DNA from 3 places in the Megasphaera sp. An286 genome. Region 1 is predicted to be linked to each of the others. Evidence: riboswitches for the same ligand, from Rfam matches in the RefSeq annotation. Region 1 holds a riboswitch; each other region holds the start of a gene.
What was found. A riboswitch is a leader RNA that binds a small molecule or an ion and turns the genes downstream of it on or off. The one in region 1 is predicted to bind ZMP and ZTP.
Positions count from the first base shown of each region.

Region 2: linked by a shared signal. The riboswitch ahead of B5F80_RS00860 (phosphoribosylaminoimidazolecarboxamide formyltransferase) and the one ahead of B5F80_RS06880 (formate--tetrahydrofolate ligase) in region 1 are both predicted to bind ZMP and ZTP.
Region 3: linked by a shared signal. The riboswitch ahead of B5F80_RS05135 (OFA family MFS transporter) and the one ahead of B5F80_RS06880 (formate--tetrahydrofolate ligase) in region 1 are both predicted to bind ZMP and ZTP.

Region 1 is NZ_NFIY01000012.1:25,057-35,555, forward strand. Features, by position in the region: gene yfcE (phosphodiesterase) at 1-381, shown strand, start outside; gene B5F80_RS06835 (PepSY domain-containing protein) at 490-804, opposite strand; gene B5F80_RS06840 (PepSY domain-containing protein) at 831-1,097, opposite strand; gene typA (translational GTPase TypA) at 1,304-3,118, opposite strand; gene murB (UDP-N-acetylmuramate dehydrogenase) at 3,248-4,135, opposite strand; gene B5F80_RS06855 (YlbF family regulator) at 4,164-4,511, opposite strand; gene trmL (tRNA (uridine(34)/cytosine(34)/5-carboxymethylaminomethyluridine(34)-2'-O)-methyltransferase TrmL) at 4,532-5,020, opposite strand; gene B5F80_RS06865 (hypothetical protein) at 5,186-5,614, shown strand; gene B5F80_RS06870 (metal-dependent hydrolase) at 5,628-6,293, shown strand; gene B5F80_RS06875 (cyclodeaminase/cyclohydrolase family protein) at 6,366-7,019, opposite strand; gene B5F80_RS06880 (formate--tetrahydrofolate ligase) at 6,988-8,667, opposite strand; ZMP/ZTP riboswitch at 8,717-8,796, opposite strand; gene B5F80_RS06885 (hypothetical protein) at 8,963-9,778, opposite strand; gene aspS (aspartate--tRNA ligase) at 9,851-10,499, opposite strand, start outside.
Region 2 is NZ_NFIY01000001.1:178,063-188,561, reverse strand. Features, by position in the region: gene B5F80_RS00890 (4Fe-4S dicluster domain-containing protein) at 1-223, opposite strand, end outside; gene B5F80_RS00885 (2-oxoacid:acceptor oxidoreductase family protein) at 236-772, opposite strand; gene B5F80_RS00880 (IclR family transcriptional regulator) at 1,016-1,786, shown strand; gene B5F80_RS00875 (amino acid permease) at 1,929-3,374, shown strand; gene B5F80_RS00870 (hypothetical protein) at 3,432-3,893, opposite strand; gene B5F80_RS00865 (DUF362 domain-containing protein) at 4,160-5,284, opposite strand; gene B5F80_RS00860 (phosphoribosylaminoimidazolecarboxamide formyltransferase) at 5,408-6,583, opposite strand; ZMP/ZTP riboswitch at 6,645-6,722, opposite strand; gene B5F80_RS00855 (DUF1847 domain-containing protein) at 6,803-7,426, opposite strand; gene B5F80_RS00850 (hypothetical protein) at 7,450-7,803, opposite strand; gene B5F80_RS00845 (MBL fold metallo-hydrolase) at 7,840-8,658, opposite strand; gene B5F80_RS00840 (hypothetical protein) at 8,672-9,496, opposite strand; gene B5F80_RS00835 (PHP domain-containing protein) at 9,506-10,312, opposite strand; gene B5F80_RS00830 (leucyl aminopeptidase family protein) at 10,309-10,499, opposite strand, start outside.
Region 3 is NZ_NFIY01000008.1:9,956-20,454, forward strand. Features, by position in the region: gene B5F80_RS05130 (AbgT family transporter) at 1-680, shown strand, start outside; gene B5F80_RS05135 (OFA family MFS transporter) at 759-2,027, opposite strand; ZMP/ZTP riboswitch at 2,096-2,180, opposite strand; gene B5F80_RS05140 (D-alanyl-D-alanine carboxypeptidase family protein) at 2,232-3,248, opposite strand; gene rsmG (16S rRNA (guanine(527)-N(7))-methyltransferase RsmG) at 3,284-3,994, opposite strand; gene mnmG (tRNA uridine-5-carboxymethylaminomethyl(34) synthesis enzyme MnmG) at 3,987-5,867, opposite strand; gene mnmE (tRNA uridine-5-carboxymethylaminomethyl(34) synthesis GTPase MnmE) at 5,883-7,262, opposite strand; gene jag (RNA-binding cell elongation regulator Jag/EloR) at 7,369-8,166, opposite strand; gene B5F80_RS05165 (YidC/Oxa1 family membrane protein insertase) at 8,163-8,825, opposite strand; gene yidD (membrane protein insertion efficiency factor YidD) at 8,910-9,119, opposite strand; gene rnpA (ribonuclease P protein component) at 9,116-9,478, opposite strand; gene rpmH (50S ribosomal protein L34) at 9,552-9,686, opposite strand; gene dnaA (chromosomal replication initiator protein DnaA) at 10,394-10,499, shown strand, end outside.

The DNA of each region.
Region 1 (10,499 bases):
GCAGCCATGCTGAACGCCGAAAAGGACCGCATCCTCTGCGTACAGGGAAACTGCGACGCAGCCGTTGATCAAATGGTGCTGGAATTTCCCATCATGGCCAGCTATGCCCTCCTCTATTTAGGAAAGCGGACGGTCTTCGCAACGCACGGCGACGTCTTCAACACGACAACCCCGCCTCCCCTCGGCGCCGGCGACATCCTGCTTCACGGCCACACGCACGTGCCGGCCTGGGAGGCCTTCGGCAGCGGCAACCTATACCTGAATCCCGGCTCGATTTCCCTGCCCAAGGAAAACACGCCTGCTGGATATATGATCATGACGGCCGACGAATGCCAATGGAAAACCATGGACGGAAGCGTGTACCATACCCTGACGTTGTAAAATCGTCCAGCAGCATCTAACCAGCAAAAAACGGATTCATCAAGACCAGGCCCGCAGGCCTATCCTGATGAATCCGTTCTTTTTATGTCTTATACTTGCCGGCACCTGTTACCAATCGTTGCAGTGACGGTTGTGGCGATGGCGGCGGTCACAGTCGCGGTCATTATCGATATCCCGTTCCAAAATTCTGCCCGTTTCGGCGTCAATCGTAAGATCACCGTCCCAGACTTTATCACTCTGGAAATCAATTTCGTAGACCTTGCGGCCATTGTCATAGTCCCGTTCTACGCGATGGATCACCGCGCCGGGATATTCGTTTTTAACAATCTGTTCCGCATCCTGCATGCTGATAGCGAAGGCCGGTACGATGCCCATGCACGTCACAGCTGCGACAGCCAGCAAGGCGCTCAATTTCTTTTTCATCGTCATTTCCTCCTACAGACTATATCTTAGTATTTTTCTTTCCGTTCTAAAATCTTGCCCGTATCGGCGTCAATGGTCAATTCGCCGTCCCAGATGCTGTCGGTTCTGAAATCTACTTCATATACTCTGCGGCCGTCGTCGTAATCACGGTCTACTCTATGAATCGTAGCGCCCGGATATTCTTTCAATACGATGTTTTCTGCATCCTGCGCGCTCATGCTGGCAAACGCCGTCGAAAATCCCATTGCACTTACAGCTAATACCGCTAAGATAGTTCCCATTTTCTTTTTCATACTCTAATACCTCCTAGTGTTTTTAGTTGCAGTAGTTTTTACACTTAAATTATTACATACTTCCGCCCCATTGTCAATATTTTTAATAATCATTATTTGTTAAAAATTTATTTAGAAGCAGTTTAGAGTTGTTTAGAAATCCTTTAGCATTGATAAAAAGCAGCCTCCCGACTGATTGCCGGAAGGCTGCTTCTATAACGATGCGGTTACTGCTGTGCTTTGCGCATCGCTTTCTTTCTGTCGTGTTTATCCAAAATGGCTTTGCGGATACGGATGCTCTTCGGCGTAACTTCGACGAGTTCGTCGTCGTTGATCCATTCGAGCGATTTTTCCAAGCCCATGACGCGGGGCGGAACGAGGCGAAGCGCTTCGTCCGACGCAGAGGAACGCGTATTGGTAAGGTGTTTTTTCTTGCAGGGGTTTACGTCGATGTCGACGTCGCGGTTGCTTTCGCCTACGACCTGGCCGAGGTAAATTTCCTGAGCCGGCGAGATGAACATGTCACCGCGGTCCTGCAGGTTGAAAATGCCGTAGCCCGTCGTCGTGCCCGATTCAAAGGCGACTAAGCTGCCGCGCGTACGGCCGGGGATTTCGCCCTTCCAGGGAGCATAGCCGTGGAAGACGTGGTACATAATGCCGTTGCCCTTCGTGGCCGTGAGGAATTCGCTGCGGAAGCCGATGAGTCCGCGGGCCGGAATGATGAATTCCAGGCGCGTGTAGCCGGCAATGTCGACCATGTTGACCATTTCCGCTTTGCGGGTGCCGAGCTTTTCCATGACGGAGCCCATGAATTCCTGCGGCACGTCGATGGTCAATGCTTCCAGCGGTTCGCATTTCTGGCCGTTAATTTCCTTCGTAATGACGCTGGGCTTGCCGATCTGCATTTCATAGCCTTCGCGGCGCATTTCTTCGATGAGGACGGCAATGTGCAGTTCGCCGCGGCCCGATACCTTAAAGGCGTCGGCGCTGTCCGTTTCTTCGACGCGGAGGGATACGTTGGTCTGCACTTCGCGGAACAGGCGGTCGCGAAGATGGCGGCTCGTGACGAATTCGCCTTCCTGGCCGGCGAAGGGGCTGTCGTTGACGTAGAAAATCATCGACAAAGTCGGTTCGTCGATGTTGATTTTCGGCAAGGCTTCCGGATTCTGCGGGTCGGCTACGGTTTCGCCGATTTTCAGGTCAGGAATGCCGATGATGCAGGCGATTTCGCCCATAGCGGCTTCTTCCGTTTCCGTCCGCTTCAATCCTTCGTACGTGTATACGCGGCCGACTTTAGCGCGGCGCTGGCCTTCGCCGTCGGTAATAACGACGTTCTGGTTCGGGCGGAGGCGGCCGCGGACGATACGGCCGATGGCGATTTTACCGACGTAGTCGTCGTAATCCAGGGTCGTAACCATGAACTGCAGCGGGCCGTCGATATCGCCTTTGGGGCAAGGGCAGTATTTAATAATGGTTTTAAACAGCGGTTCCAAATCGGTGCTGTCGTCGTCCATGGAATACTTGGCGATGCCGTCGCGGCCGTTTGCGTAAATAACCGGGAAATCGAGCTGTTCGTCGTTAGCTTCCAATTCCATGAACAGTTCCAGTACTTCGTCTTCGACTTCCGAAACGCGGGCTTCGGGCTTGTCGATTTTATTGATAACTACGATAGGCTTCAAATTCTGTTCCAGGGCCTTGCGCAGTACGTATTTCGTCTGCGGCATAGGGCCTTCGAAGGCGTCGACGAGCAGCAGTACGCCGTCGACCATATTCAGAACACGTTCTACTTCGCCGCCGAAATCGGCATGGCCCGGCGTGTCGACGATATTGATCTTGACGCCTTCATGCATGACGGACGTGTTTTTGGACAGGATCGTAATGCCTCGTTCCCGTTCGATATCGCCGGAGTCCATGACTCGTTCGGCAACCTTTTCATTGGTGCGGAAAACGTGGCTCTGCTTAAGCATTGCGTCGACCAATGTCGTTTTGCCATGGTCAACGTGGGCAATAATTGCAATATTGCGAATATCTTGACGTTCCATCTAATGTCCTCTCTCCTATGTCAAATAATGATAAGTATAGTTAGTTCGTAACTCATAGAGTATAGCACAAAAAGCCCCGCTTGACTACACGTCGCAGGGCTTTTTACAGAAAAATACGATGAAATTTACCTAGTCTTCGCCGATGATCCGCACTTCCGGCTCTAAATGGACGCCGTGGGCCAGTTCGACGCGGCGCTGCACTTCGCGAATGACCTGCAGGACGTCGCGGGCCGAGGCATGGCCCCGATTGACGACGAAGCCGGCGTGCTTCGTCGATACCTGCGCGTCGCCGCATGACAGGCCCTTCAGGCCGGTCTGGTCGATGAGAGTGCCGGCAAAATATCCCGGAGGACGCTTAAAAGTGCTGCCGGCGCTGTGCATTTCCAGCGGCTGCTTGCTGCGCCGCCGCTGCATGAGGTCGTCCATGGTGCGCTGGATTTCGTCCTTATCGCCGGGCCGCAGGAGCAGTTCCACTTCGACGACGAATTCCTGGGATTTCTGAAACCGGCTCTGGCGATAGCCAAAGCCCAGATTCGGCGCGCTGTACGTATGGACGCCGCCGGTGCTGCTGACCGTACGGACACGGGACACGACATGGCTCATTTCGCCGCCGTAGGCGCCGGCGTTCATGAAGACGGCGCCGCCCAGCGTGCCGGGTATGCCGCAGGCAAATTCTATGCCCGTCAATCCCTGTTCCTGCGCAAATTGGCAAATATCCTTCAGCATGTAGCCCGCGCTGACCAGCATCTTGCCGTCATGGCAGGACAAGACCTTCTTCAGGCGGTTCAGCTGGATGACGACGCCGCGGATGCCGCCGTCCCGGACGAGGACGTTCGATCCGCCGCCCAAGACCGTCACGGGCAGTTCCAGGGAACGGGCGATGCGGATGGCCACGGACATTTCCTTTACCGACGCCGGCAGGACCAGAATATCAGCCGGGCCTCCGACGGCAAAGGTCGTATGCTCGCTCATGGGCGCGTCGAGAATGATGTTGTCCATCGGCGTATACTTGCTCATCTGCGCCGCAAAACTTGTCAATGCGTACTTATTTATCAAGAATGCTCATTCCTTCTGCCATTGCGTTCTGAATTACCTGATACACTTCTCCAGCCATCGCCTGCCAGCGGTTGTATTTCTGCAGGTAAGCCATAGCCGTTTCGTTCTTTTTAAGCTGTTCCGCCATGCGGTTCAGCTGTTCGATTTTCTTGCGGATCGGCTTATTGCCCATGGATTCGGCATAAGCCAGCTGGGCCTGCATGATGAGGAAATCCTGCACCAAATGGGCCGTCTTTTCGTCTTCGGCCAGCACCTTGCCCGCCTCTACCAGTTCTACGTATTCCTTGCAATTTTGAATCGCTTTTGCCAACTCATTGGCTTTATCGTATAATTCCACTATTGTTTCCCGCCTTTTCCTTAGGTTAAATGATCGATGCCGACGCCGCCCTTGGCCATGCCGGGAAATCCGAGCTGGCGCAGCGCTTCATACGAAACGATGGCGACCGTATTCGACAGGTTCAGACTCCGCGCTTCTTCGGCCATGGGCACGCGGAAGCAGCTGTCCGGATACTGCTTAAGCAATTCTTCCGGCAAGCCCTTCGTTTCCTTGCCGAAGACGAGCATGTCGTCTTCTTGAAACTGAATATCGGCATAACACTGGTTTGCCTTTGTCGTCAAATAAAAAAAGCGGTGGCCCTTGTATTTTTCCAGCACTTCATCGAAGTTTTCATGAACCTGTACGTCTACGAGATGCCAATAATCAAGGCCGGCGCGCTTTAAATGCTTGTCGTCGATAGAAAACCCCAATGGTTTCACCAAATGCAGCGTCATCTTATTCGCCGCGCATAACCGGGCTACGTTGCCCGTATTGCCGGGAATTTCCGGCTCTACCATTACAATATGCATAGTATCAATCACTCTCCAACGAATATTGTACAAGATTTCCCGTAGGAGCACAAGAGGAAAGGCCGGCCATGTATTCATTGATTTTTTTTATCATGCATGGTATAATATAAATAATAATTATTCTTTAATTATTATTTTCAAAAATCAAAAGAGAGGTGTTTTCACATGGATACATTTGATAACATTGCCCAGTACCCCATCTACTTTGCCCCCGGCTGTCGCCTCATGCAGCTGGAACCTGCCATGGTTTCGGAAGTGTACGATTACCTGCGGAAATTATTCGGCAACATCCGCCTGTACACGCGCTGCTGCGCCTTTGACGACGCCAAACAGCACGATGAAGAAGCCGTTTTCATCACCTTGTGCGACTCGTGCTTCAAAATCTACGGCGAAACGTACGCCAACCTCCACATGCGCGATTTCTGGAGCGTATACGACGAATACAAGACCATCTATCCCTTAGGCGACAACGAAGCCAAACTCCGCGACGCCTTGGACTCAACCATGTGCGCTCCCGCTCCGATTAAAGCGATGCGCCCCTTCTTCGACGAATGGAAGACCTGGAGCACCAGCCACCGGGAACCGGAAAAATAAGGAGGCTCCTCCCATGAAATTCACGTACTACGGTCATGCAGCCTTTTCGCTGTCTGACGAAACGACTACGATTCTCTTCGACCCGTTTATTACGGACAATCCGTGGACAAGCGTCTGTCCCACCGACATTGACTGTCAGTACGTCGTCTTGACCCACGCCCACGGCGACCACTACGGCGACGTCGAAGCCATCGCCAAGAAAAACGACGCCTTAGTCGTCAGCACGGCTGAAGTAGCGGGCAAAGCGGCCGCTGCAGGCTGCCGGGCTCACGCGATGCACGTCGGCGGCAGTGCCTCTTTTCCCTTCGGCACGATTCGCCTGACGCCGGCCTTTCATGGATCGGGCGTCGAAGGCGGCATGGCCTGCGGCGTCATCGTCGAATTCGGCGGCAAGCGCGTCTACTTCGCCGGCGATACGGGTCTGTTTTCAGACATGAAAATCCTCGACCGCTTCGGCAAGATCGACTGCGCCATTCTCCCCATCGGCAACAACTTTACCATGGGCATAGACGACGCGGCCTTGGCGGCCTTGTGGATTCAGCCGAAGTTCGTCATCCCCGTCCACTACAAGACGTGGCCGATCATCGACGCCGACCCGCAGGAATATAAGCAGCTTACGGAAAGCAAGTACAATATTCCCGTCCAGGTCGTCGAACCGGGAACGACATACGAATTCTAAACAACTGCATAAACAAGAAACGGCCCTGTCGTGAAAGTATCTCCTTTCATGGCAGGGCCGTATTTCATATATTTATCTTCTTTCGTATTCCCGTTCTACGCGCTGTTCCAGCAGGGCCGCTTCGCGTTCGATGCGCTGAATGGCCTCGGTCATATCCCGCACGTACTGCTCGTCTGTAATAGACTGTAAATTGACGCGGACGCTGTAAAAAGCCGACCGCATGGCAGAGCGGGCGTTCATGGCCGCAATGGCTCCGTCCGTAATAACCCACTTATTGCCGTAGCGCACGGTCTGCTCCGCCAGCTGCACGAGGACGAAAATATCCTTTCCCAGAGAAAAGGGGATTTCCGCCGCTTCCTTGAAGGCCTGCTGCACGATGTCTTTCCGATTGGGCGTATCCTTAGGCAGCCGCACGGCCCGGATTACGCCGTCAAAGGCCGCCGCGTCCTCGGCAATGCCGGCCAGATAGCGTATGCGCAGGTCTCGGGCCTGCATCTTGATGGACTCCATCAGCTTGGCCACGTCTTCATACCCTTTTTTGCCGAGGGTCAGGTTTGCCACCATCTCGACGAGGGCCGCCGCCGAAGCTGCCGTCATGGCCGCGATGCCGCCGCCGCCGGGAACGGGCTCCTTAGAGGCCGTCGCTTCCAGCAGGGCGTCGAGGGGCATGGACTGGAAGCGGCTGAAATCGGGCTTAGAACAATCCTGTGATAACGCCATTTTCATCGATATCCATTCTATTAGCAGCGGGAACCTTCGGCAAGCCCGGCATCGTCATAATGTCGCCGGTCTGGCAGACGATAAAGCCTGCGCCGGTGCAGACGCGCACGTCCTTGACAGTAACGGTGAAGTCCTTCGGTGCACCGAGGAGAGCCGGGTCATCGGACAAGGAATACTGCGTTTTCGCTACGCAGAGAGGCATCTTGTCGAGGCCGAATTTTTCTAGCTCGGCAACCTGTTTCTGCGCTTTGCTTTCAAAGACGACGCCTGCGCCGCCGTAAATCTTTTTGACGATCGTTTCCATCTTCTGGGCGATGGTGTCGTTTACGTCGTACAGCGGCTTGTACGGCGTCTGCGGCTGGGCGATGAGCTGCAGTACCTTTTCTCCCAATTCTACGCCGCCCTTGCCGCCTTCGGCCCAGCAGTTATTGAGGGCTGCGTCGACGCCGTAATCGGCGCAGAGCTGGCGGAGCGTCGCGATTTCCGCATCCGTATCGGTAGCAAATTTATTGATGCCGACGACGACGGGAACGTCGTAGGTACGCATATTTTCCACGTGCTTAGCCAAATTGGCAAAGCCCTTCTTCAAGGCTTCGATATTTTCTTCCTGCAAGTTCTTCTTGTCTACGCCGCCGTGCATTTTAAGAGCCCGGACTGTTGCGACGACGACGACGGCGTTCGGTTTGATGCCGGCGAAACGGCACTTAATGTCCATGAATTTTTCCGCGCCGAGGTCTGCGCCGAAACCGGCTTCCGTAACGGCGATCTCGCCCATCTTGAGGGCCAGCTTCGTAGCGACGACAGAGTTGCAGCCATGCGCGATGTTGGCGAAGGGGCCGCCGTGTACGAGGGCCGGCGTGTGCTCGATCGTCTGGACGAGGTTCGGCTTGATGGCGTCCTTCATGAGGATAGCCATTGCGCCTTCGACGCCGAGCTGGCGGGCCGTCACGAGGTTGCCGTCCAAGTCATAAGCTACGGTGATGTCACCCATGCGCTTCTTCAAGTCCATGAGGTCGCTGGCCAGGCACAGGGCCGCCATGATTTCCGAGGCAACGGTAATCATGAAGTGGTCTTCCCGCGGGAATCCGCAGACCTTGCCGCCCATGCCGACGACGATGTTGCGCAGGGCCCGGTCGTTCATGTCCATGACGCGCTTCCAGATGACGCGGCGCACGTCGATGCGCAGGGCGTTGCCCTGATGAACGTGGTTGTCGATGGCAGCGGCCAGAAGATTGTTGGCCGCCGTAATAGCGTGCATGTCGCCTGTAAAATGGAGATTAATATCTTCCATCGGCAGTACCTGCGAGTAGCCGCCGCCGGCAGCGCCGCCCTTAATGCCGAATACGGGGCCAAGGGACGGTTCGCGCAGGGCGACGACGGCCTTATGCCCCATGTAGTTCAGCGCCTGGGCGAGGCCGATCGTCGTCAGCGTCTTGCCTTCGCCGGCCGGCGTCGGCGTAATAGCCGTGACGAGGACGAGCTTGCCGTCTTCGTTTTTCGAAAGGCGCTTGATAGCGTCAAAGGAAATCTTTGCCTTATATTTACCGTATAATTCCAAATCATCGTCAGTTAATCCGACTTTTTCCGCAATCTTTACGATCGGTTCCAGCGTGGTCTGCTGTGCAATTTCAATATCGCTTAATACCTGTGCCATGATTTGCGTCACTCCTGTTCGTAGCATAAAAAAATACCGACACTTCTGGAAATGTTGCCCAGACGGTCGGCTTCGCGTCAATCATGCTCCCCGTGGTTGATTCCACTTCCGTCAGTCACATGATTATGGACTTATTATACAAGAATTCTCCGTATACTGTCAATGACATTTGCCCCTTCCCGGATACAGCCCGGCTCCACAAAAATCAAAAAAGGGATATCACCTGGCGCATGTCGGCTAGTACGAAAAGAAGCCGGTTCACAGAGAACCGGCTTACATGCCATACGCAGTATGATTACATGTCGATTTCCTGTACCTCGCCAAAGGATACGGGGCCGCCGATAAAAATGCTGCGCAGCTCCTTGTCTTCTCCTTCTACGGCCGCGGCGATGGCAATCGCGCCGCCAGGCTGCTGAATCGTGCAGGACACGTTCTTTTTGCCTACGCAGGCCAGGGCCGCCGCTACAGCCGCCGAGCCTGAGCCGCAGCTCTGTTCCCAGTACAGCGTATCCGTCGCCGTCACGTATACGGCGGGGACCATATGCAGATGGGCCGGGTCAAAGAGGACGAGGCCGAACGCGTCCAGCTGTTCGTCCGACGCATAGTCCTGCAAGGCCGTCCAAAACATGTCCTTGTATTCCATTTCCGCTTCAGAGGCAAAGTGGACGAAATGAACGATGCCCGGCAGCTCGACGCGGAAAAAGCGGCTCGGCATGCCTCCTACGTCCAGGAGAACTGCTTCAACGGACAGGGGCAGGGGCATCTCGATATAGGCGTCGTAGGAGCCGTCAGGCCGTTTTTTCGCCTGAGCCTGCAGAACGCCGTCGCATCCCGAACAGGACACGGCATATTCGCCCCTATCTCCACCGGCCAGCTGCAAGGCATAGGCCGCAGCGGAGCGGGACGCGTTGCCGCAGAATTCGCCGCCCATCATGTCGACGCGCAGCGGCTGGCCTTCCGTCATGGATAAATACGCGACCTGCTCGGCGTCGACGCCCTTATCTTTCAGGAGCTTTGCTGCCAAGAAGCTACGCTGTTCCGGCGCGACATCGCTCAGCACAAATAAGGTCGTATTACCGCTGGGGTCTGCTTTTACATATTGCAGTTTCACGTTGCTCAACTTCCTTTCTATCTGATAAAAAAGGTACCGGCCATGCCGATACCTTTTTCTGTAATGCGACTTTTATTTCTTGACGAGTTCTTCTTCTACCTGAATGTGAAGTTCGTGAAGTTGTTTTTTCGTAACTTCCGACGGCGCTTCGCTCATGGGGTCGATAGCGTTCTGCGTCTTCGGGAAGGCGATGACGTCGCGGATGGACTTGCGTTTGAGCATGAGCATGATCATGCGGTCCAGGCCGAAGGCCAAGCCTCCGTGAGGGGGAGCACCGTATTCGAAGGCTCGGAGCAGGAAGCCGAATTTCTGTTCTGCTTCTTCCGGCGTAAGGCCGATAGCCTTAAATACGCGCTGCTGCAAATCAGGCTGGTAAATACGGAGGGAGCCGCCACCCAGTTCGACGCCGTTGAGAACGAGGTCGTATGCCTTAGCATAGACGTGAGCCGGGTCTGTTTCCAATTTATCCAGGTCTTCGTCGCGGATAGCCGTGAACGGATGATGCATGGCGACGTAGCGTTTTTCTTCTTCGCTGTATTCGAACATAGGGAAATCAACGACCCAGGTGAAGGCGAATTTGCTTTCGTCGATCATGTTCATGCGGCGGGCCATTTCCTTACGCAGTTCGCCGAGAGCTGCCGCGACGACGGCCGGTTTGTCGGCAATCATGAGAACCAAGTCGCCCGTTTCGCTGCCGCACTTTTCGCCGATAGCTTTGAGC
Region 2 (10,499 bases), on a different contig from region 1:
ATTCCTGGGCGCAGATGCCGCAGCCCTTGCAGTAATCGTAAGTAATTTCATATGTATTATCTTCACGGCCGACGATAGCATTCACCGGACAATACGTCAGGCACATGCCGCATTCTACGCATTTTTCCTTGTCCATAACCGGGCGGAATACGCGCCACGACGCCGTATCCAAAATATACATCCCCGTATCGCCGACCGGCGTAATATGAAGGCGTTCGTTCATAGTTTCTCCCCCTTACTTGTATTCCGCAGCGCTGTCGTAAGCCCGGACAGCTGCTTCCTTATTCTCTGCGCCAAAGGTATGCTCAATCTTATCCAACAGCGTATCCTTATCCACCAAGCCTGTCGCCTTGGCAAAAGCGCCGAGCATGGCCGTATTCGGCATGTTGCGGCCTAACAGGCCTTCCGAAATTCCCGCGGCGTCGACGAGCCATACGCTGCCGGCCTGAGGCGGAAGGGGCAGCTCTTCCCGTGTTTTAGTCGTATTGAGAATCACCATACCGCCTGCTTTCAAGCCGTCGAAGGTCTCCGGCGCCGACACGAGGGAATCGTCAAATATAATCAAGATATCCGGCTCATAGACCTGCATACGGCGGCGAATCGGACTGTGAGACAAGCGCAGATACCCAAATACAGGCGATCCCTTCCGTTCTACGCCGAAAAAGGGAATAGCCTGTCCGTACAGCCCTTCGGCTACGGCCGCTTCCACGACGAGCTGCGACGCTTTGACCACGCCCTGGCCGCCGCGGCCCTGCAAACGAATTTCCTTCATAGTTTCATCTCCTCGCTTATTCATATAAAGATACTTTAGTTTCTTTATATGAACTTTATATTTCTATATTAGAATGATTAAAGTTATGTGTCAATGAAAAATATGATATATGAGAAAGCGATATTTTCCGCCTCTTTATGATGTGCCCGCGTCATATCTATAGGTCTCTTACGGTGAGTATGCTATAATAAAAATGATTTATACATTGTACACAAAAAACTAACCCCGCAAAGGATACTGTATATGAAAGAAGACGCCTCGAATAAAGAAAAATATATACTCACCTCTGTAGACAATACGCTGTCTCTCCTAAATCTCTTCTTCGACTATGAAGAACTCAGCGTAAACGACGCGGCCAAGCTGCTGGGCCTCAGCCGCAGCACGGTGTTCCGCTTCATGGTCACCTTGGAAAACCGCGGCTTTTTATCGAAGACCGACCACGCCACCTATCGTCTGGGCCTCAACATGTTTTCCCTAGGCATGCTGGCCTATAACCGCATGGAGCTGGCCGCCCTCATCCACCCCTACCTGCAGGACATCGCCCGGCAGACGGGAGAAACGAGCCATTTAGGCATCGTCGACGACGGCATTCACATCATGTTCATCGACCGCGCCTTAGGCACGTCGCAGCTGAAAATGGAAACGGCCCTGGGCTATCGTCAGCTCGCTCACCACACGGCATCGGGCAAGGCGATTTTAGGATTTCAGTCCGACCAGGTCATACGAGAATATATAAAAAGAGTCAGCTTCCAAAAGCTGACCCCTGCGTCTCTCGGCGATGCCGGCGAGCTCCTCCACCTTCTCGACCAGGTAAAAAGAGAGGGCTACGCCTGCGACAACGAAGAAAGCGAACTCGGCCTGACCTGTTTTGCCGTCCCTATCGTCGACGCAACAGGACGAGCTGTCGCCTCCATCAGCATTTCCGGCCCGACGACGCGCATGAAAACGCATAAAAAATCGCATATTGTCCTGTTGAAACATACGGTTGACGAATTGTCCAGGACATTGCGTTAAATGCCTGCTCCAGCGTATTTTATTTTCAAATTTGGTATAAACCCTGATGAAACCTTTAATTGTCAACAAGAAAAACATTCGCTATAATATACAGGTAAGTTTTTTTTTACTATAGTAATACTATAAAAAAGGTTGTGATTGAATGAAAGAAGAACAACAACAGCTGCGCCGTAGCTTAAAAGCCCGCCATCTGAATATGATCGCCATCGGCGGCGCTATCGGCACAGGCCTGTTTGTCGCCGGCGGCGAGACCGTCAGCACAGCCGGTCCGGGCGGTGCCCTCGTTGCCTATTCCCTCATCGGCGTCATGGTATATTTCCTTATGACCAGCTTAGGGGAAATGGCAGCGTACCTGCCGGTCAGCGGCTCCTTTGAAACGTATGCCAACCGCTACGTCGATAAATCCTTAGGATTTGCCTTGGGTTGGAACTATTGGTTCAACTGGGCTATTACCGTCGCAGCCGAACTGGTTGCCGGCGCCCTGATTATGAAATACTGGTTTCCCGATGTCCCGGCAGCTGTATGGAGCGGCATTTTCCTGATTATCTTATTTGTCCTTAATTATCTTTCGACCCGCTCGTACGGTGAAAGCGAATTTATCTTTGCTGGTATCAAAGTTCTGACAGTATTAATTTTCCTCTGCGCCGGCGCCTTCCTCATTCTGGGACTCGGGCCCGAGCCGTCGCCGGGATTCGTAAACTGGACGGTCGGCGATGCGCCCTTCGTCGGCGGATTTACCGCCATGCTGAGCATCTTCATGGTTGCCGGCTTCTCCTTCCAGGGAACGGAAATGATCGGTATCGCTGCCGGCGAAAGTGAAAATCCGGAAAAAAACGTTCCCCGTGCCGTTCACTCTATTTTCTGGCGTATTTTGTTATTCTATTTAGGAGCCTTCGTCGTCATTGGGTTCCTCATTCCCTATACGGACCCGAATCTTCTCAATTCGAGCGTAGAAAATATTTCTATCAGCCCCTTTACGCTGGTATTTGAACGCTTCGGCCTGGCTGCCGCCGCCTCGATTATGAACGCTGTTATTTTAACAGCCGTATTATCTGCCGGCAACTCCGGCCTGTACGTCTCGACGCGTATGCTCTACGCCATGGCCCAGACCGGCCAGGCACCAAAATGTTTCCTCAAGCTGAATAAGCGCGGCGTTCCGTCGTATGCGCTGTTCGCAACGGTTATCTTTGGCCTGGCAGCCTTCCTTACGTCGCTCATCGGCGAAGGCAAGGCCTACGACTGGCTCGTCAACATCAGCGGCATGGCCGGCTTTATTACCTGGATCGGCATCGCTATTTGCCATTACCGCTTCCGCCGCGCCTACGTGGCCCAAGGCAAGGATTTAAAGGAATTGCCCTACAGAGCAACCTTCTTCCCCTTCGGCCCCCTGCTGGCCCTGCTCATGTGCATCATCGTTACGGCCGGTCAGAACTACTCGGCCTTTACGGGAGCAGAAATTGACTGGTACGGCGCCAGTGTCGCCTACATCGGCATTCCCGTCTTCCTCGCCGTATACCTGTATCACAAGGTAAAACACCATACGAATATTATTCCGCTGGACGAAGTAGACTTGTCCCGCCATAAATAAGACAAACAAAAAAAGGCACGCGAACGTTATATATGATTCGCGTGCCTTCTTTTTTTCCTACAGCATCTGTCCGGCATGTACATCGCCCCCTGCATGAGCTGCAGCCATCTTAGCTCTCTTCTCCGCGTTGTGCTTGCCGAACCAGTGGATGCGGCATTCGCGGCTGCAGAAAATCCGCCGCCGGTCCAGCGGGTCCGTAACGAGGACATGCTTTCCGCATTCCCGACAGGAAAACTTGCGGTACACCGTGACGGCCTTTACTTTCTTCGAATGTTTCCAGTACAGCTTTTCGCAATGCTGGGAGCAAAACTTCATCCTGCCGTCCGAATGATCCCGTACTCTGACGATGGTACCGCATTTCAGACAGCGGAATTCACGAATTACCGGAGCCGTAGCCGGAGCGGCGGCCCGGATATCGTTGACGCCATGACGGTTGGCATACCGCCGGCATTCGGCGCTGCAGTATTTCTGAATAGATCGCCGCGGCGTAAATTCTTTCCCGCAAATTACACAATTCATCGCTTCACTCCCTCGCTCTCTCGTCATACGCCGTCGGCGACATGCCGCATCGTCAACTACCAGCGTACGTTTTAATATATTTATAATTTACATTAATGGTTTAATAATATTTTTTAATATATAACTACATTATATAGAGAGTGCCCGGAAAAATCAATTGGTTTTGATAAAATAAATACAAATTCTTCAAAAGCAGTTTCTTTTCATTATAAACGAAAAGCCCCGCCTGTACAAATGCAGGCGGGGCCTTCCGCATAGGCTTCGGCTTATTTTACCGTAATTAATTCGTAGTCTCTTACGCCAAGGCCGATTTTTTCAGCATGGCGCAGCGTAGCTTCCCAGTTGATATCCGGATGAACGTCGAGGAAATGGTCGTGGTGGCATTCCCAATCGGGTTTCGCCAGGTTATCGGACAGCTGGCTGTTCGGCAGCGGCGTGGCCTTTAAGCAGGCGTCGACGCAGGCCTGGTCGAGGGCAACGGGGTCGAAGGAAGCGAACATGCCGATATTCGGCAATACGGGCGCATCGTTTTCGCCATGGCAGTCGCAGTTCGGCGAAATGTCCATGACCAGGTTGATATGGAAGCACGGGCGGTCCTGGCAGACGGCCTGAGCATATTCAGCCATCTTGTAATCCAGTTTTTCGCTGGCGTCCCATTGCACCGTGTGAATGGCGTCGAAGGCGCAGGCGCCGATGCAGCGGCCGCAGCCCTTGCACAAATCTTCGTGAATATGGGCGATGTTATCTTCATAGGTAATTGCATCGGAGCCGCATTCGGATGCGCAGCGGCGGCAGCCCTTGCACTTCTTGGCGTTGACAGCCGGCTTGCCCGACGAATGCTGTTCCATCTTGCCGGCGCGGCTGCCGCAGCCCATGCCGATGTTTTTAACGGCGCCGCCGAAGCCGGTCATTTCATGCCCTTTGAAGTGAGCCAGGCTGATAAATACGTCGGCGTCCATAATCGCCCGGCCGATCTTGGCGTTCTGTACGTATTCGCCGTTTTTGACGGGAATTTCCACTTCGTCCGTGCCGCGCAGGCCGTCGCCGATGATGATCTGACAGCCCGTCGTAATTGTATTGTAGCCGTTCAGGTTGGCGCAGTCCAAATGTTCCAGGGCGTGCTTGCGGCTGCCGGGATACAATGTATTGCAGTCCGTCAGGAAGGGCTTGCCGCCTAATTCTTTAACCAAGTCGGCGACGGCTTTAACGTACTGCGGGCGAATCGATGCCAGACAGCCTAATTCGCCAAAATGCATTTTGATGGCGACGAATTTTCCTTCGAAGTCGATCGTTTCGATGCCGGCTTTCTTGCACAGCTTCTGCAGCTTCATCAGATTATTCGTCCCTACTTTACAGCGAAAATCCGTAAAATATACTTTTGCTTTTTCCATAACCTACCTCCCGATAAACTCATTCTCATAAACACTTTCATTGTATCACATGAAGTACGCTCTAAGTCAAGAAAAAGAAGGCTGTAAAATAAGCGTCCCCAGAGGGGACGCTCTTGATATATCTTAGTGGTGGAACAACCGCAAGCCGGTCATCGCCATGGCAATATTGTATTTGTCGCACGTTTCGATGACGTTGTCGTCGCGGATGGAGCCGCCGGCCTGGGCGATGTAATCGACACCGCTGCGGTGGGCCCGTTCTACGTTGTCGCCAAAGGGGAAGAAGGCGTCGCTGCCCAGCGCTACGCCGTGAAGCTGGCCGATCCAGGCTTTCTTTTCTTCTCTCGTAAGAGGTTCCGGCTGCTGGGTAAACAGATTCTGCCATACGCCGTCAGCCAGCACGTCTTCGTAGTCGTCGGAAATATATACGTCGATGGCGTTATCGCGGTCCGGACGGCGCACGTCGTCGCGGAACGGCAGGGCCAATACCTTCGGATTCTGGCGAAGCCACCAGATGTCGGCCTTGTTGCCGGCCAGGCGCGTGCAGTGAACGCGGGACTGCTGGCCTGCGCCGACGCCGATGGTCATGCCGTCCTTGACGTAGCAGACCGAGTTGGACTGCGTATATTTCAGGGTAATCAGCGCTATGAGCAAGTCGCGCTGCGCCGCTTCGGGGATGTCCTTATTTTTCGTCGGGCAGTTCTGGAACAAGTCGGCCGTAATCTTGGCGTTGTTGCGTTCCTGTTCAAAGGTAATGCCGTATACGTCCTTCGATTCGACAGGCTGAGGAACGTAATCGGCATTGATTTTCAGCACGCAGTAGTTGCCCTTTTTCTTCGTCTTGAGAATAGCCAGGGCTTCGTCCGTATATCCCGGAGCTACAACGCCGTCGGATACTTCCCGTTTCAGCAGCGTCGCCGTTTCGGCGTCGCAAATATCCGACAAGGCGACGAAGTCGCCGTAGGAGCTCATGCGGTCTGCACCGCGGGCACAGGCATAGGCCGAAGCGAGGGGAGATAATTTCAAGTCGTCTACATAATAGATTTTTTTCAGCGTATCGCTCATGTCGGTCGCGACGGCAGCGCCGGCCGGGCTGACGTGCTTAAAGGACGCCGCGGCGGGAAGGCCCGTCGCCTCCTTCAATTCCTTGACCAGCTGATAGCTGTTGAAGGCGTCGAGCAGATTGATGTAGCCCGGACGGCCGTTCATGACTTCAAAGGGCAGGTCGCTGCCGTCTTTCATGTATACTCTTGCCGATGATTGATTCGGATTGCAGCCGTATTTCAATTGCAATTCTTTCATTAGTATTACCTCCTGAAAATAAGAAATTTCCTGGCAAAAATAAAAATACCGACACTTCTGGAACCTTCGCCCAGACGGTCGGCTGTAATGAACCATGCTCCCCGTGGTAGCTCCACTTCCGTCAGTCACATGCTTCTGTTTCATTATACAAGGCGCAGCCGCCCTGTGTCAATGGGAAACAGACAAGGGCAGCGCCTTTTAGCGATACGCTCGCTCGGCTTATAATTTCGTCTTATAATAGGACTGGCTGGTATACAATGCCGCCACGGGATTATGGCCCGTCACGCGGTCCTTGACGACCAGCGTCGTCGTCAGGGCCTCGGAATATTTGTAAAATAAGCTGTCGTGGCCGACGCACAAGCCCATGACGATGTTCATATCCGTATGCTTGGCATTGAGCATCTTAGCCTGGAGGATGGGATTGCAGGCGTTGACGCCGACGGCATTGCATTTTTCGTCAATTCCCAGCTCTACCTTGGGAACGGCGCCGGCCTTGCAGGCCATCCCGAAGACTTCAAAGCCGTGCTTGCGCAGAATCCCCGCCAGCATCCGCGTTTCCTGTATCAAGCCGACGCAGGTCGCAATGCCGATTTTATGGAAATTCATGCGTTTGGCAAATTCAATGGTCTCCTGGACGCGGCACCACTTTAAATAGCCGTCGCATTCGACGCCAGCCGCCGTCTGCATGACCTGCTGATTGTCGTCCTGCTCATACAATGCTAAGGCTTCCCGCTTTACCTCTTCATCCATGTGCGTCGTCGCGCAGAAAGAGGGGTATTCCTTATCCATGACGTTGCAGTTCACTACGCCGCAGTCGGCGCAGGAAAGAGTTCGTTCTGCCATTGTCTTCACAACCTTTCCGTTTACTATAATGATTTCATAATCAAATATAACAGCATTCCGTTGAGGCACACCCAGGGAATCCAGGCGATAATCCCCATAAAATGCATGAAGCCCCTTCCCTTGCCGCCTTTATAAGCCAAGCCGGCCGCAAGGATGCCGACAAACAGGCTGACCAGATAATAGACGGCGCTCCACTCCACAGTATAAAAGAGAAAGGCCAGAAACGCCGGCGTGCCGACGCTGCGCGCTATAGAACTGATGCGCAGCATAATCGGGTTTTGCAGCGCATAGGCCGGGTCCGCGCTGAGTTTGCAGTATTTATAATTCCAAAAATATAATAAGCCCGTTACCAATCCGCAAAGTATAAGCTGTATCATCGAACGACTCCTTTATATAATCCATCAGTCTGCGCTTCAGCGGCTGAGCGCGATCCGCTCCATATCTTCGGGGACGTACACGGCGCCGCCGTAATAGGCCTTCGCTTCTTCCGTATACAGCCCCTTCCGGCTGCTGCCGGTCTTTTCTTCCGTGTGGTACAGCACCAAACGCGCCGCGCCGAGAGAAGCCGCCGTTTCCGCCGCGTCCTTTACCGTGCTGTGGTTCTTCTCATAGGGCCGGAACAGATCTCTATGCTCGTATAAGCAAAAGGCCTCGGCCAGCAGCCAATCCGTTCCTTCGGCGTACTGCCGGCAGCGCTCGTTATACGGCTCGTCGCCCAGACAGGTCAGCCTCATGCCGTCGGGGAAGGTCAATAGATATCCGAATTGCTTGGCCTTGGTCGAGCAGATATCAAAGGCCGTAAGGGACAGGCCGAGAAACTCCACCGTGTCGCCGTCTTTCAATTCGTGAATGCAGATGTTCTTGCCAATACAGGCAAAATCCTTCTTTTTAAACATCATTTCCGCCATAGACAGCAGCATTTGCTTCACCACGTCGTGACAATAAATGTGGAACTGCCCGTCGTATGCTCCGGATCCCATCAGCGAAGCGATCTTGCGCATGACCCAGAGGACGCCCATGATATGGTCCGTATGGCCGTGGGTTACAAACATATAATGCAAATCCGCATAGGCAACGCCGCCGTCTTCCAAGCGCTTGAAAATGCCGTTTCCGCCGCCGGCGTCGGTTAAAAACCATTGTCCCTCAGCCGTACGGACGGCAAAGCACGTGTTATACCGGCGCACAGCCATCGCATTTCCCGTTCCCAACATCAATAATTCTGTACCTGACACGCTATCTCCCCTTCTATCGCAGTACGACGCCGCGAACTGTAATTTTCAAAATCTCAAAGGACATGCCCGTCGTATATTCTATATCCTGCTGCAGTCCCTTTTTGATGGTGCTCATGAGTTTTTTCAGATTTTCGCCGTAATATACCGTTACGACTAAAAATACGGCCAGCCCGTTCCCTTCCGACTCGCGGTTTTTATCGATCCGCAGGCGGTTGACCTTTGCCAATCCGCCTATCTGCCGCAGGCGGTGGATAATCAGATGCTCCAGCATTTCGTTGGAAAAGGTCAATTTCCCGTAATAGCTGAAAACGGGACGCACAACAGAATGCTCGAAATCCGGAGCCTTTTGATTCCGCCGGGTCAGCAGGGAGTGGATGGGCGCCAGCAAATACCCGCGGAAGCGCGGCTTGAGCTCCATCGTCGGCACGGGAATGATGTGCTTTCCCTCGTTGATGCGAATCATCCGGGCCTTTTCAATTTCGACGGGACACGACACGTCTTCTATGCGAATGTACGAGTCCGCTTCAGGCAGCCCCAGAGCTTCGCAGATGCGATGTATCATGTGCTTCGACGTCCCTAAAATGAGAAGCTGGTCCGGCTGCAGCTCATCCAGCGCGTCTTTTACGCTTTGGGCGTGCTCCTGCTGCAGAAAGATCGCCCGGCGGACGGCTTTCATGCGGTTCGTTTCTTCCTTGGCCGAGCGGCCGGCAACGATGCGATTTTGATAAATCAGCAGGCCGTCGTCAATGATACAGGAAATATGATGGTCGTACGCCACGTCCAGGGCGTGATGACTTTTTCCCGTACCGCTGGCTCCGATAAATCCGATGACTTTCATAGCGTTCACCTATTTCTTCTTATATTGCAGCAAAGGCTCTACGCGCTCCGTATCAAAGGAGAATATGCCGACCTGCTCCGGATAGCGCCCCGTCGTGCCGTGGAAATCCGAGCCGCCGCCGACATACCAGCCCTTTTCCTCGGCGACGGCTAAAAATTCTTCATAGCGCCCCCGATTCTTTGGATGATATACCTCGATACCGTCGAAGGAATGCGTCAGTACGTGCGGCAGCGCCGCGTGAAGCAGCCCCGGATGCGCCAGCACGGCCAAGCCGCCGGCCTGATGGATCAGCTCGATGCATTCATCAATCGACTTGCGGCGATAGGGCACGTAGGCCGGGCCGCCGCGGTATAATATCGCATCAAAGACGGCCGTCACGTCGGGAAAGTACCCCTTAGCCACGAGCATACGCGCGATGTGGGGCCGGCCGATAGTGCCGCCGCGAGCTAATACGCCTTCGATTTGCTCCCTGTCGAGGACATAGCCTAAGGACTCACAGCGCTCGACGATTTCCATGGCCCGCATCTGACGGCGCAGCTTAAACTGCGCGCAGTACTCCTGCAGGGCAGCGTTTTCCGTATCGAGGTAATAGCCCAGAACGTGGACGTCCTCGCCGTCGTAATCGGAGCTCATTTCCATCGCCGGAATGATGCGGACGCCGGGGTTCAGCCGGCAGCCCGTCGTATAGGCATCAATCGTGTCGTGGTCGGAAATAGCCATGACGTCCAGCCCGGCCTGGACAGCCAAATTCGTCAGCTCCTCGGGAGTATACACGCCGTCGGAGCAGGTCGTATGCATGTGCAAATCGACTTTCACTTGGCTCCTCCTTTCAATAATTCCAAAATGGACTTGACGCCCACGCCGGTCGCGCCGAAGAAGCCCGTTTCATCCTTTTTCTCACAAAAGGCCGTACCGGCAATATCCAGGTGAATCCACGGAATATCGGGATGGACAAACTGCTTGATGAACAAGCCCGCCGTAATCGCGCCGCCGTCGCGGCCGC
Region 3 (10,499 bases), on a different contig from region 1:
CCGACAACGGCCTGCTCCGCAATTCCCAGACCCATTCGCTCCTGGGGTCGCCTCTGCTGCGCGGCGTCATCCCGCTGCTTTGCGGCTTTCTCCTGACCGTCGGACTGACCTACGGCGTATCCATAGGCAAAATCAAAAACGCCGATGACATGATACATTGTATGACCAACGCCGTCAAAGGCCTGTCAGGCTTTTTAGTCATGGCCTTTTTCATTGCCCAGTTTATCGCAGCCTTCGCCTGGACCAACATGTCGACGATGATCGCCATGAAAGGGGCTCTGTTCCTGAAAGACGTAGGCATGACCGGCCTGCCGGCTCTCATCTGCTTCATGCTCTTCGGCCAGCTCCTGGGCCTCTTTACATCCAGCGGCTCCGCCGTATGGGCCCTGCTGTCGACGGTCTTCGTCCCTATGTTCATGCTCTTGGGCTATCACCCGGCCTTCATCCAGGCTGCCTTCCGGGCCGGCGACGGCGCGCTGAATACCGTCGCCTTAGTCAACCCGTTCCTGCCCCTGTTTTTGGAAATCATCCGCCGCTACAAAAAAGACAGCGGCATCGGCACCTATTTATCCCTCATGATGCCCTACGCCATGGCCTTCCTGGTCATGTGGTATGCCTTGTTCATCTTCTGGTATCTCACAGGCTGGCCTGTCGGCCCGGGTATTCCCCAGAGACTCTAAATTAAATCGTTGAACAGACAAAAAAAAAATCAGGATCTTCCACTAGTAAGGAAGACCCTGATTTTTTATTACTGAAATTTATTTAACAGACGCTTTCCTCGCCGACCAGTAGGCGTCCTGACCAGTGATGCCGTGTCGCGTCTTGTATTTCAGGACGGCCATAACCAGCAGGGATGTGACGAAGAGGGCCGAGAAGACCTGCAGGGTAATGGAGTAGCTGTTCGTCGTCTCCTTGATCCACGACAGGAGCAGGGGACCGGCCACGCCGGCGGCGCCCCAGGCCGTGAGGATGCGGCCGTGGATAGCGCTCAGGGCCTTGGTGCCGAACAGGTCGCTGAGGTAGGCCGGCATACAGGAAAAGCCGCCGCCGTAGCAGGTAATGATGAGCAGCACGACGATTTGAAAGCTGAAAGCGTTCGTTTCCGTCGACAGCTTGAAGAAGGCCAGGGCCTCGATGAAGAAGAAGAGGACGTACGTATTAGCCCGGCCGATATAATCCGATACGGTCGCCCAGGCGATGCGGCCGGCGCCGTTCAAAAAGCCGATGAGGCCGACCATGGACGCGGCAGCCATGGGCGACATGCCGACGACTTCCTGGGCCATCGGCGAGGCGACGGCCAGGAGGGCGATGCCGCAGGTGATATTGACGAAAAAGAGCCACCAAATCGTATAGAGCTGCCAGGTCTTCATGGCCTCTTTCAGGGAAAACTGCGGCATGGCATCGGCATAGACCGGGCCGGAGGGCTTCGCCAGCGCTGTGTCGGGACGGGGCATTTCGTCAGCCTTCGGAGGCGCTAAGTACAGGGACGAAGCTGTCATGACGACGAGATACACTGCGCCCAGGATGAGGAAGTTCGTCGCCAGGCCAAAATTAGCGACGAGAAGCTGCATCGCCGGACCGGCGATCATGCTGGCAAAGCCGAAGCCCATGATGGCCAAACCCGTGGCAAAGCCGCGGTTGTCGGGAAACCATTTGACCAGGGTCGAGACGGGCGTAATATATCCCGTCCCCAAGCCGATGCCGCCGATAACGCCGTAAAACAGATACAGCATAGGCAGGCTGCGGAACTCCATGGCCGCCGCCGTGCCGAACATAGCCGAAACGAAAAATAAAGTCGACACGAGGCCCGACTTGCGGGGGCCGGCCTTTTGGACGAAGCTGCCCAGGCATCCGGCGGACAATCCTAAAAACAAGATAGCCAGGGAAAAGGTCCACGTCGTCTGCTGCAGCGTAAAGCCCATCGATTCCATAATGGGCTTGGTCAAGACGCTCCAGGCGTAGACGCTGCCGATGCAGATGTGAATTCCCATGGCGGACAGGGCAATGAGCCAGCGATTTCTCTTCATGATATCGTCTCCTTTGACTTGTCCCGCCAGAGCAATAAAAAGCCGGCCGGCTGGACAAAGAATAGATGTACTCTTGCCCAGACGGTCGGCGTATATGTCACCGTGCAGTCCACGTGGTTATTCCACTTCATTCCGTCAGTCCTGCACTGTATAGGTACGTTGTTATGATATGATTATACGGATTTAGAGCATACCTGTCAAGAATTATGCAGATTTTTTCACAGCTGCTGCAGCCATGTCGGCCGTATCGGCGTCCGTTCCATAAGCAGTTTCTTGCGCGGCTTGCCCCTTAGCCTTGGCGTCTGCCGCATCCTTGGCCTGTTCCATTTGCTGCCGGCCCAATTCGGTCAGCGTCTGGCCTGCCGGGGCCTTGCGGATGATGTAGACGTTTTCCAGAGGCTTCAATACGGAAAAGCCGTATTTCATCAGGGCCTGGGCATCGCCGTAGCGGTCTTCCGAATTCATGATAGCCGCGATGACCGTCCGCCCGTTCTGAGTCGCCGAAACGACGAGGCACGGCCCGCCGGCATTCGTCGTGCCGGTTTTAATGCCGTTTGCTCCGGGGAACCCGCTAGTCAGGAATTCGTTCGTCGAAACGCAATGCTTATAGCTGCCGTCGACGTAGGGCATGTCGAAGGTACTGCGCTTGACAATATCCCGAAAAGCCGGCAGCTTCATGCCGTAGGCGCCTATCTTGGCCAGATCCCGGGCCGTCGAATAGTGGTTGGCGTCGGGAAGGCCGTGGGGATTGACGAAATGCGTATGGGTCGCACCGAGAGCTGCCGCCTTCGCGTTCATTTTTGCGACGAAGGCTTCTTCCGTCGGTTCAACCGTTTCCGCAATGGCCACGGCGGCATCGCAGCCCGACACGAGCATCATGCCCGTCAGGGCGTTGCGCAGGGTAATCTGGTCGCCCTGCTGCAGGCCGAGGACAGAGGCATCGCTTTCGACGCTCAGGGCCTTATCGGTAATGCGAATCGTCTTATCCATCATGGCCTGCCCGTTTTCCAGGGCGACGATGCAGGTCATCATCTTCGTCGTGCTTCCCGGATAGCCTCTCAGGTCGGGCTGTTTGGCATACAGCTCATCGCCTGTATCGGCGTCCATGACGTAAGCAGCCTGGGCCGCCACTGCCGGCGGTTCCGGATTTTCGGCGAAGGCTACGGAAGATAGGGCTACGCAGGCAGTCAGCGCAGCTAAGATCGTTTTCTTTAAAGACATGATACATGCCTCCCTTGAACATAAACTATAGATGATTACAGCGGATTTTTAGCGGCCATTTTCGGCTTGCGCGGGTATTTGGCCGGACATTTCTTCGTCTTTTTGATATACAGGACGGCCCGCTTGTCATCCAGACCCGGCAAATGGACGGGGCGGACTTCCGCCGCCGCGCCGCCGAGGATGGACAGGGCCTTTTGGGCCTCGGCCAGCTCTTCCTCATATTGGGCGCCTTTTAATGAGATAAATACGCCCTGGCGAGCCGTATAAGGAAGGGCCCATTCAGCCAATATCTGCAGGCGGGCTACGGCCCGGCTGGTCACGATATCGAAGCGTTCCCGGTATTCCTCTTTGTGGGCCATTTCCTCGGCCCGGCCGTGCAGGAAGGAAGCCGTCAGGCCCAGCTCCGCCGTCACGCCCTGTAAAAACGTCAGCCGCTTCTGCAGGGAATCGAAAAAGGTCACCTTCAAATCGGGCCGGTAGATGAGCAGGGGCAGGCCGGGAAAGCCGGCTCCCGTGCCGAGATCCAGGACGGAGGCCCCTTCGGGAAACCACGCCGCGTCGTAGCACGACAGGCTGTCTATCATGTGTTTTACGGCTACGTCGGCTGGCTCCGTAAGGGCCGTCAGGTTCATGACCTTATTCGTCTCGACCAGGCGCTCTGCAAACAGGCAGAATCGGTCGATTTGCTCCGCCGTCAGGGCCAGGCCAAAGTCCTTCGCCGCCGCGATGAGTTCGTCTCTAAACATGGCTTTCCTCCCGCTGGCGCTGTTCCAGCACGATGAGCAGGGCCGTAATATCCGCCGGCGATACGCCGGAGATGCGGCTGGCCTGCCCTAAGGAGCGGGGCCGTATGGCGTCCAGCTTCTGCCGCGCTTCGCCCGACAGGGTATCGATGTCGGCGTATACGATATCTTCTGGCATCAGCTTCTTTTCCAGGCGGTTCATCTTTTCCACCTGTTCCAGCTGGCGGTTGATATATCCCTCGTACTTGACCATGATCTCGATTTCCTCGCATACGTCGTCGGCCAGCTGCGGCAGGGGAAATACCTGGCTCAGCGTATGGTAGGTCACTTCGTTGCGCCGCAGCAAATCGTAAGCCTTGAGGCCGGTACGGACGGGAGCCGTGCCGATAGAAGCCAGCTTTTCCTGATTTTCCTTTGTCGGCGTGACGGGCAGGGCCTTCAGCGCCTCCAGTCCCGCTTCGACGGCTTCTTTCTTCTCTATAAAGGCGTCGTACCGTTCCTGCGTGACCAGGCCGATGTCGTAGCCCTTCTGGGTCAGGCGCAGGTCGGCGTTGTCCTGCCGCAGGATGAGTCGGTATTCCGAGCGGCTGGTCATCATGCGGTACGGTTCTTCCGTTCCCTTGGTGACCAAATCGTCGATGAGGACGCCGATGTAGGCCTCCGAGCGGGTGAGGATAAAGGGCTCCTTGCCCTGTACCTTGCGGGCCGCGTTGATGCCGGCCATGAGGCCCTGGGCCGCCGCTTCCTCATAGCCGCTGGTGCCGTTGGACTGGCCTGCCGAAAAGAGGCCGCTGATGGCCTTCGTTTCCAGCGACGGCGTCAGCTGCGTCGGGTCCAGGCAGTCGTATTCGATGGCGTAGCCGGGGCGCATGATCCGCACGTCTTCCAAGCCGGGAATCGTCCGCAGGAAGGCGTACTGCACGTCGACGGGAAGGCTGGTGCTCATCCCTTGGACGTACATTTCTTCAGTCATTTCGCCTTCGGGCTCAACGAAGAGCTGATGGCGCTTCTTATCGGCAAAGCGGACGATTTTCGACTCGATCGACGGGCAGTAGCGCGGGCCAACGCCCTGGATGACGCCGTTGCACATGGGCGCCCTGTCGAGGTTTTCCCGAATGATGCGGTGCGTTTCCTCGTTCGTAAAGGTCAGCCAGCAGCATTCCTTGTTGCGGTTCTTCCGTTCGGACAAAAAGGAAAAGGCGTGGCCCTGCTCGTCGCCTTCCTGCTTCTGCATTTCTTCCGTCCGCAAGGTGCGGCGGTCGACGCGGGCCGGCGTGCCCGTCTTAAAGCGCATAAGCTTGATGCCCGCTGCCAGCAGGGAATCAGACAGGTCTTCTGCAGACCGCTGTCCCATGGGGCCGCCGGAATAGACGCATTCGCCTGTAATGATCTTTCCCTTTAAATAGGTCCCCGTCGCCAGGATGACGCATTTCGCCTTGTACACTTCGCCCATTTCCGTGACGACGCCCGTAACGGCGCCGTTTTCCATCTGGATATCCGTAATCATGAGCTGCTTGACGTCCAGATGTTCCTGATTTTCCAGCACCTGGGTCATGGTCATCTGGTACATCTTCTTATCGGACTGGGCCCGCAGGGAATAGACGGCCGGCCCCTTGCCCGTGTTGAGCATGCGCATTTGGATGCACGTCTTATCCGTATTGATGCCCATTTCGCCGCCCAGCGCATCGATTTCCCGTACGAGGTGGCTCTTGCCGGGGCCGCCTACGGCGGGATTGCAGGGCATGAGGGCGATATTATCTAAATTAAGCGTCGCGACGAGAGTCCGCGCGCCTAACCGCGCGCTGGCCAGGGCCGCTTCGCAGCCTGCATGGCCTGCGCCGACGACGATGACGTCGTATGTATCGACTACAAACATGATTTCACCCTTTTTCTACTTACCTAAACAAAATCTGCTGAATATTTCTTCTATGATGTCGTCGTGGACCGTATCGCCCGTAATAGAGCCCAGGAGCTCCCAGGCTTCGCGGATATCGACGATGGCGCAGTCGACGGGCATGCCCGCTTCTATCGTGTCCAGGGCCCGCTGCAGGGCTTCGCGGCTCTGCCGGACCAGCTCGATATGGCGCGTATTGGCCAGCAGGGCGCTCTGGGCCGCCGTCAGCCCCTGCTGCAGGGCCAGCGACAGCATGGCGTCCTTCAATTCTCCCATGCCGGCTCCCGTACTGGCTGAAATCGAAAGGAGGGGCAGCCCGTAGGACTGCAGTTCTTCCGTTTCAAAGGCCGGCTGCAAGTCTTCCTTATTCAATACGATCAGGGCTTGCCTGCCTCTGGCCGTTTCCAAAATCTGCCGGTCTTCTTCCTGCAAAGGCCGGGACTGGTCGACGACGACGAGGATAATATCGGCCCGTTCCATGTATTCCTTCGCCCGGCGCACGCCGATTTGCTCGACCGTATCGTCGGTGCTGCGGATGCCCGCCGTATCGACAAGGCAGATCGGCACGCCCTGTATGGTAATCCATTCTTCGATGACGTCGCGCGTCGTGCCTGGCACGTCGGTGACGATGGCTCGTTCTGTTTCCAAAAAACGGTTGAGCAGACTCGACTTTCCGGCGTTAGGCGTGCCGGCGATAGCCGCCATGACGCCGTCCCGCATCATACGGCCGCTTTTGGACTCGGCCAGCATATCGTCCAGACGCCGCTCCATGTCCCGAATAGCGCCGGCAATATCGGGCACCTCTATTTCTTCCAGGTCTTCTTCGGGATAATCGACAGTCACTTCCAGCCGCGTAATGAAATCAGTCAGATGAAGCCGCATATCGCCTACAACCCGGGACAGGCGGCCTTCGAGCTGGCTGACGGCGCTGGTCAGGCCCTGGGCGCTCTTGGCCTGAATGACGTCCATGACGGCCTCGGCCTGAGCCAGGTCGAGGCGGCCGTTGACAAAGGCCCGCTGGGTAAATTCGCCGGGATTGGCCAGCCGCGCGCCGTGGCGCAGGACCAGCCCCAGGATTTCGCTCAGGGACTGGCGGCCGCCGTGGCATTGTATTTCCAGGACGTCCTCCGCCGTATAAGAACGGGGGCCCTTCATGATGAGAAGAATGACTTCGTCCACCGCTTTGCCGTCGTCGTCTACGATCAGGCCGTACTGTATGGACCGATCGCGCCGTTGCGCTAAGGGAAGGGAGGATTTGCTCTGAAAAATCGCGTCGCCTACGTCGTAGGCCTTGCTTCCGCTGATTCGGATGACGCCGATGCCGCTTTCGCCCAGCGGTGTGGCAATGGCGGCTATCGTATCGGTTGTATCGTACACAGTGAACGCTCCTTTCAAAAAAACCGGCGCCGCGGCGCCGGTTTTTACTGTACCAGTGACTCGTCCGCTTTACAGCCGCCGACTCACTGCCGTGTCATATTCAAGCTTATTTTTCGTAATAAATAACCACGTGGCGATACGGGTCCTGGCCTTCGCTTTCCGTCCGCACATGAGCTTCGTTCTGCAGCGCGACGTGGATTATTTTTCGTTCGTAGCCGTTCATCGGCTCGAGGACGACCTTTTCACCACTGCGCTTCACCCGCCCGGCCAGTCGTACAGCCAGCTGCTTCAGCGTTTCTTCGCGGCGCTGGCGGTAATTTTCTACGTCCAGCATGATGAAATGGCGCGTTTCTTCGCCCTGGTTCGTCGTCAAATTCGTCAAATACTGAAGGGCGTCCAGCGTCTGGCCATGCTTGCCGATGAGGATGCCCAGGTTCTTGCCGTGCAGGTGAAGGATGATTTTATCGGATTTGATCATCTTTTCGATCATCACTTCGATGCCCATGTTGCGCAGCACGTCCTGCAGGAAGGCCTTGGCCTTGGCGGCCGCTTCTTCAGCCGTAAAGGTTTCCTCTGCCGGTTCGGCTTCGACGGCAGCCGGTTCTTCGACCGGTTCTTCCGGCGTTTCCGCCGTCACGTCTTCGGCCGGCGCAGCTTCCGCCGCCTTGGGCTCTGCCGGAGGAGCTGCTTTCCGCTCTTCTTCTTCAATATCATAAATCGGAGCATTCTTTCTGGCCTTTTCCGTCAGGCGCACCTTGGCCGGCTTGCTGCCGAAGCCAAGAAAGCCGCTTTTCGGTTCGGCCAGTACTTCGATCGTCACTTCTTCTTCCATCAATCCGAGGCGGACCAGGCCGGAACGGACTGCGTCTTCTATCGTTTTTCCTGTCGCTTCAATGGTTCTCATGCTTTTGCACCCTTTCCCTTATTACGGAACATAATCACCTGCTGGGCCCACTGGAACACGTTGGAAAGGAACCAGTAAATAACCAGGCCGCTGGGGAAGCTCAAGCTGATCCAGCCGATAAACAGCGGCATGATGACGCGCATGATTTTCTGCTGCTTTTCCTGCGCTTCCGAAGCCGCTACCTGCGTGCCCGACATCTGTTTCTGGATGACGTAGGTAGACGCAGCGGATAAAATCGGCATGATATACGTCGGGTCGGCCGCGCCTAAGCTGGGCAGCCATAAAAAGCTTTCGTACGCCGGATCGTAAGGGTAGGAGCGAAGGGCGTAAAAAATCGCGATGAGGAAAGGCATCTGAATCAGGATCGGCAGGCAGCCGGACAGGGGATTGACGCCGGTCTGCTTGTACAGCTTCGCCATTTCTTCCTGAAGCTTTTTCTGATTGCCTTTATATTTCTGCTGTAATTCTTTAATCTTCGGCTGCAGGGTCTGCATGCCTTCCATGGAACGAATCTGCTTGGCCGTAAGAGGCGAGAGGGCCAGCTTGATTACCAGCGTCAGGATGATGATGGCCAAACCGTAGCTGGGATATCCGATGCTCTGCGTAAAGGCATAGCAATAATCCATAAACGTGGTCATGATGCCACTGAGAAAATCCATTATTCCACTAAAAAAATCCAATATTCTCAACTCCAGTCAAGGATAAAATACCAGCAGGCAGCCTCTATTTCATCTGCCTGATACTTACGGCACAGGATCATATCCGCCTTTATGAAAGGGATGGCATCTCAAAATGCGCCTGACTGCTAAATAACTCCCCTTCACAGCGCCGTATTTCTGCAGCGCCTCGATAGCGTAAGCAGAACAAGTAGGGTAAAACCGGCAGCACGGCGGTTTTAATGGTGATATACAAAGCTGATAAAACCGTATTAGAATGATGAAACATCTTTTCATGGCATCTCGTTCTTTCGCAATATCCCGGCCTGTCGGAACAGCTGCAGGATGCTTCGTTCCGCCTGGGCGTATCCGGCGTATTTCAGGCTGCTGCGTCCGATAAGCACCAAGTCGACGCCGTTTGCCAGCTCGAACTGATGAAGGCGGTATACCTCTTTCATCAGGCGCCGGCAGCGGTTCCGCTCTACGGCGCAGCCGATTTTCTTGCCCGTTACGAAGCCGATGCGGGCCGGCTGCTTAGGCGACCGCTTCAAGACGTACAAGACGGCCAAGCGGTTCACATAGGATTTTCCCCGTCGGTACACAACCTGATATTCCCGATTTTTGCACAGCCTTTTTTCTTTTTTTAACTCATACATACGTTATTGTCCCGAAAATGCCAGAAGAACAGAAAAATTCCTTAGCGGAACTTTTCTGTTCATCTTGTAATAATTACGCGGAGAGTCTCTTTCTGCCTTTCAAACGGCGTCTTTTCAAAACCATGCGGCCGCCTTTGGTTTTCATTCTTTCACGGAAGCCGTGCGTTCTTTTTCTCCACAGCGTATTCGGCTGATATGTCTGTTTCACGATAGGCACCTCCTTTGTCTCAATCAACAGTAGATGAACTTACACCATAACAGCATAATTATATTCAAAAAGGATAGGGCTGTCAATCGTTTTTTCCGGAATCGCGGCGATGATGCCGCATTTGTCATAGGGACAGCGTCGTGAACGTATACCGTTTGTACATGGCGGCACAGGGTGTCGCCGCCCTTTGCTATACTGAAGCTGTCAGAGGGAGGAAATTCTCATGGAAAGATGTTTCCACATGCATTGTGGACAGCATGGCAAGTTATCAACACGTTGTTCACAAAATGTGGACAAGTAGAAAATACCTATAAGCCCAGGTGTATACTAGCGTTTCTCCCTTCTTTCAAATCGAGTTATGCACTATATCCACAATATGGCCGTAAACATATCCCCAATCATCCTTGCGAAGAAGGATTCTGTTTACGGTATGAACAGAGGACGAGAGGGAATGGCCTTATGAATTTTTTGACAAATTCAGTCGCCTCTATGTATTTTTCACGGATTTTGTTGTACAATGTAATCAGATGTGTGGATAAAAAGTTCAGTTATCAACAGGTTGTTCACAATGTGTGGATAAATCAAAATCAAGCCGGAAATTCGATGTTTATCGCGTTTCCGCTTTTTTCAGCCTCTAAATGCGCACTTATCCACATTGTGCTGCAACGCACATATCCACAATATTATGCGGGAAGGACTTTGTTATTATGGAATCAATGGATCTAGCTACATTATGGGCGGGAATGCTGGAACAGCTGAAAAAGGTTCTGCCAAAACCGATTTACGAAACGTGGTTCGTCTCGTCTCTCATCC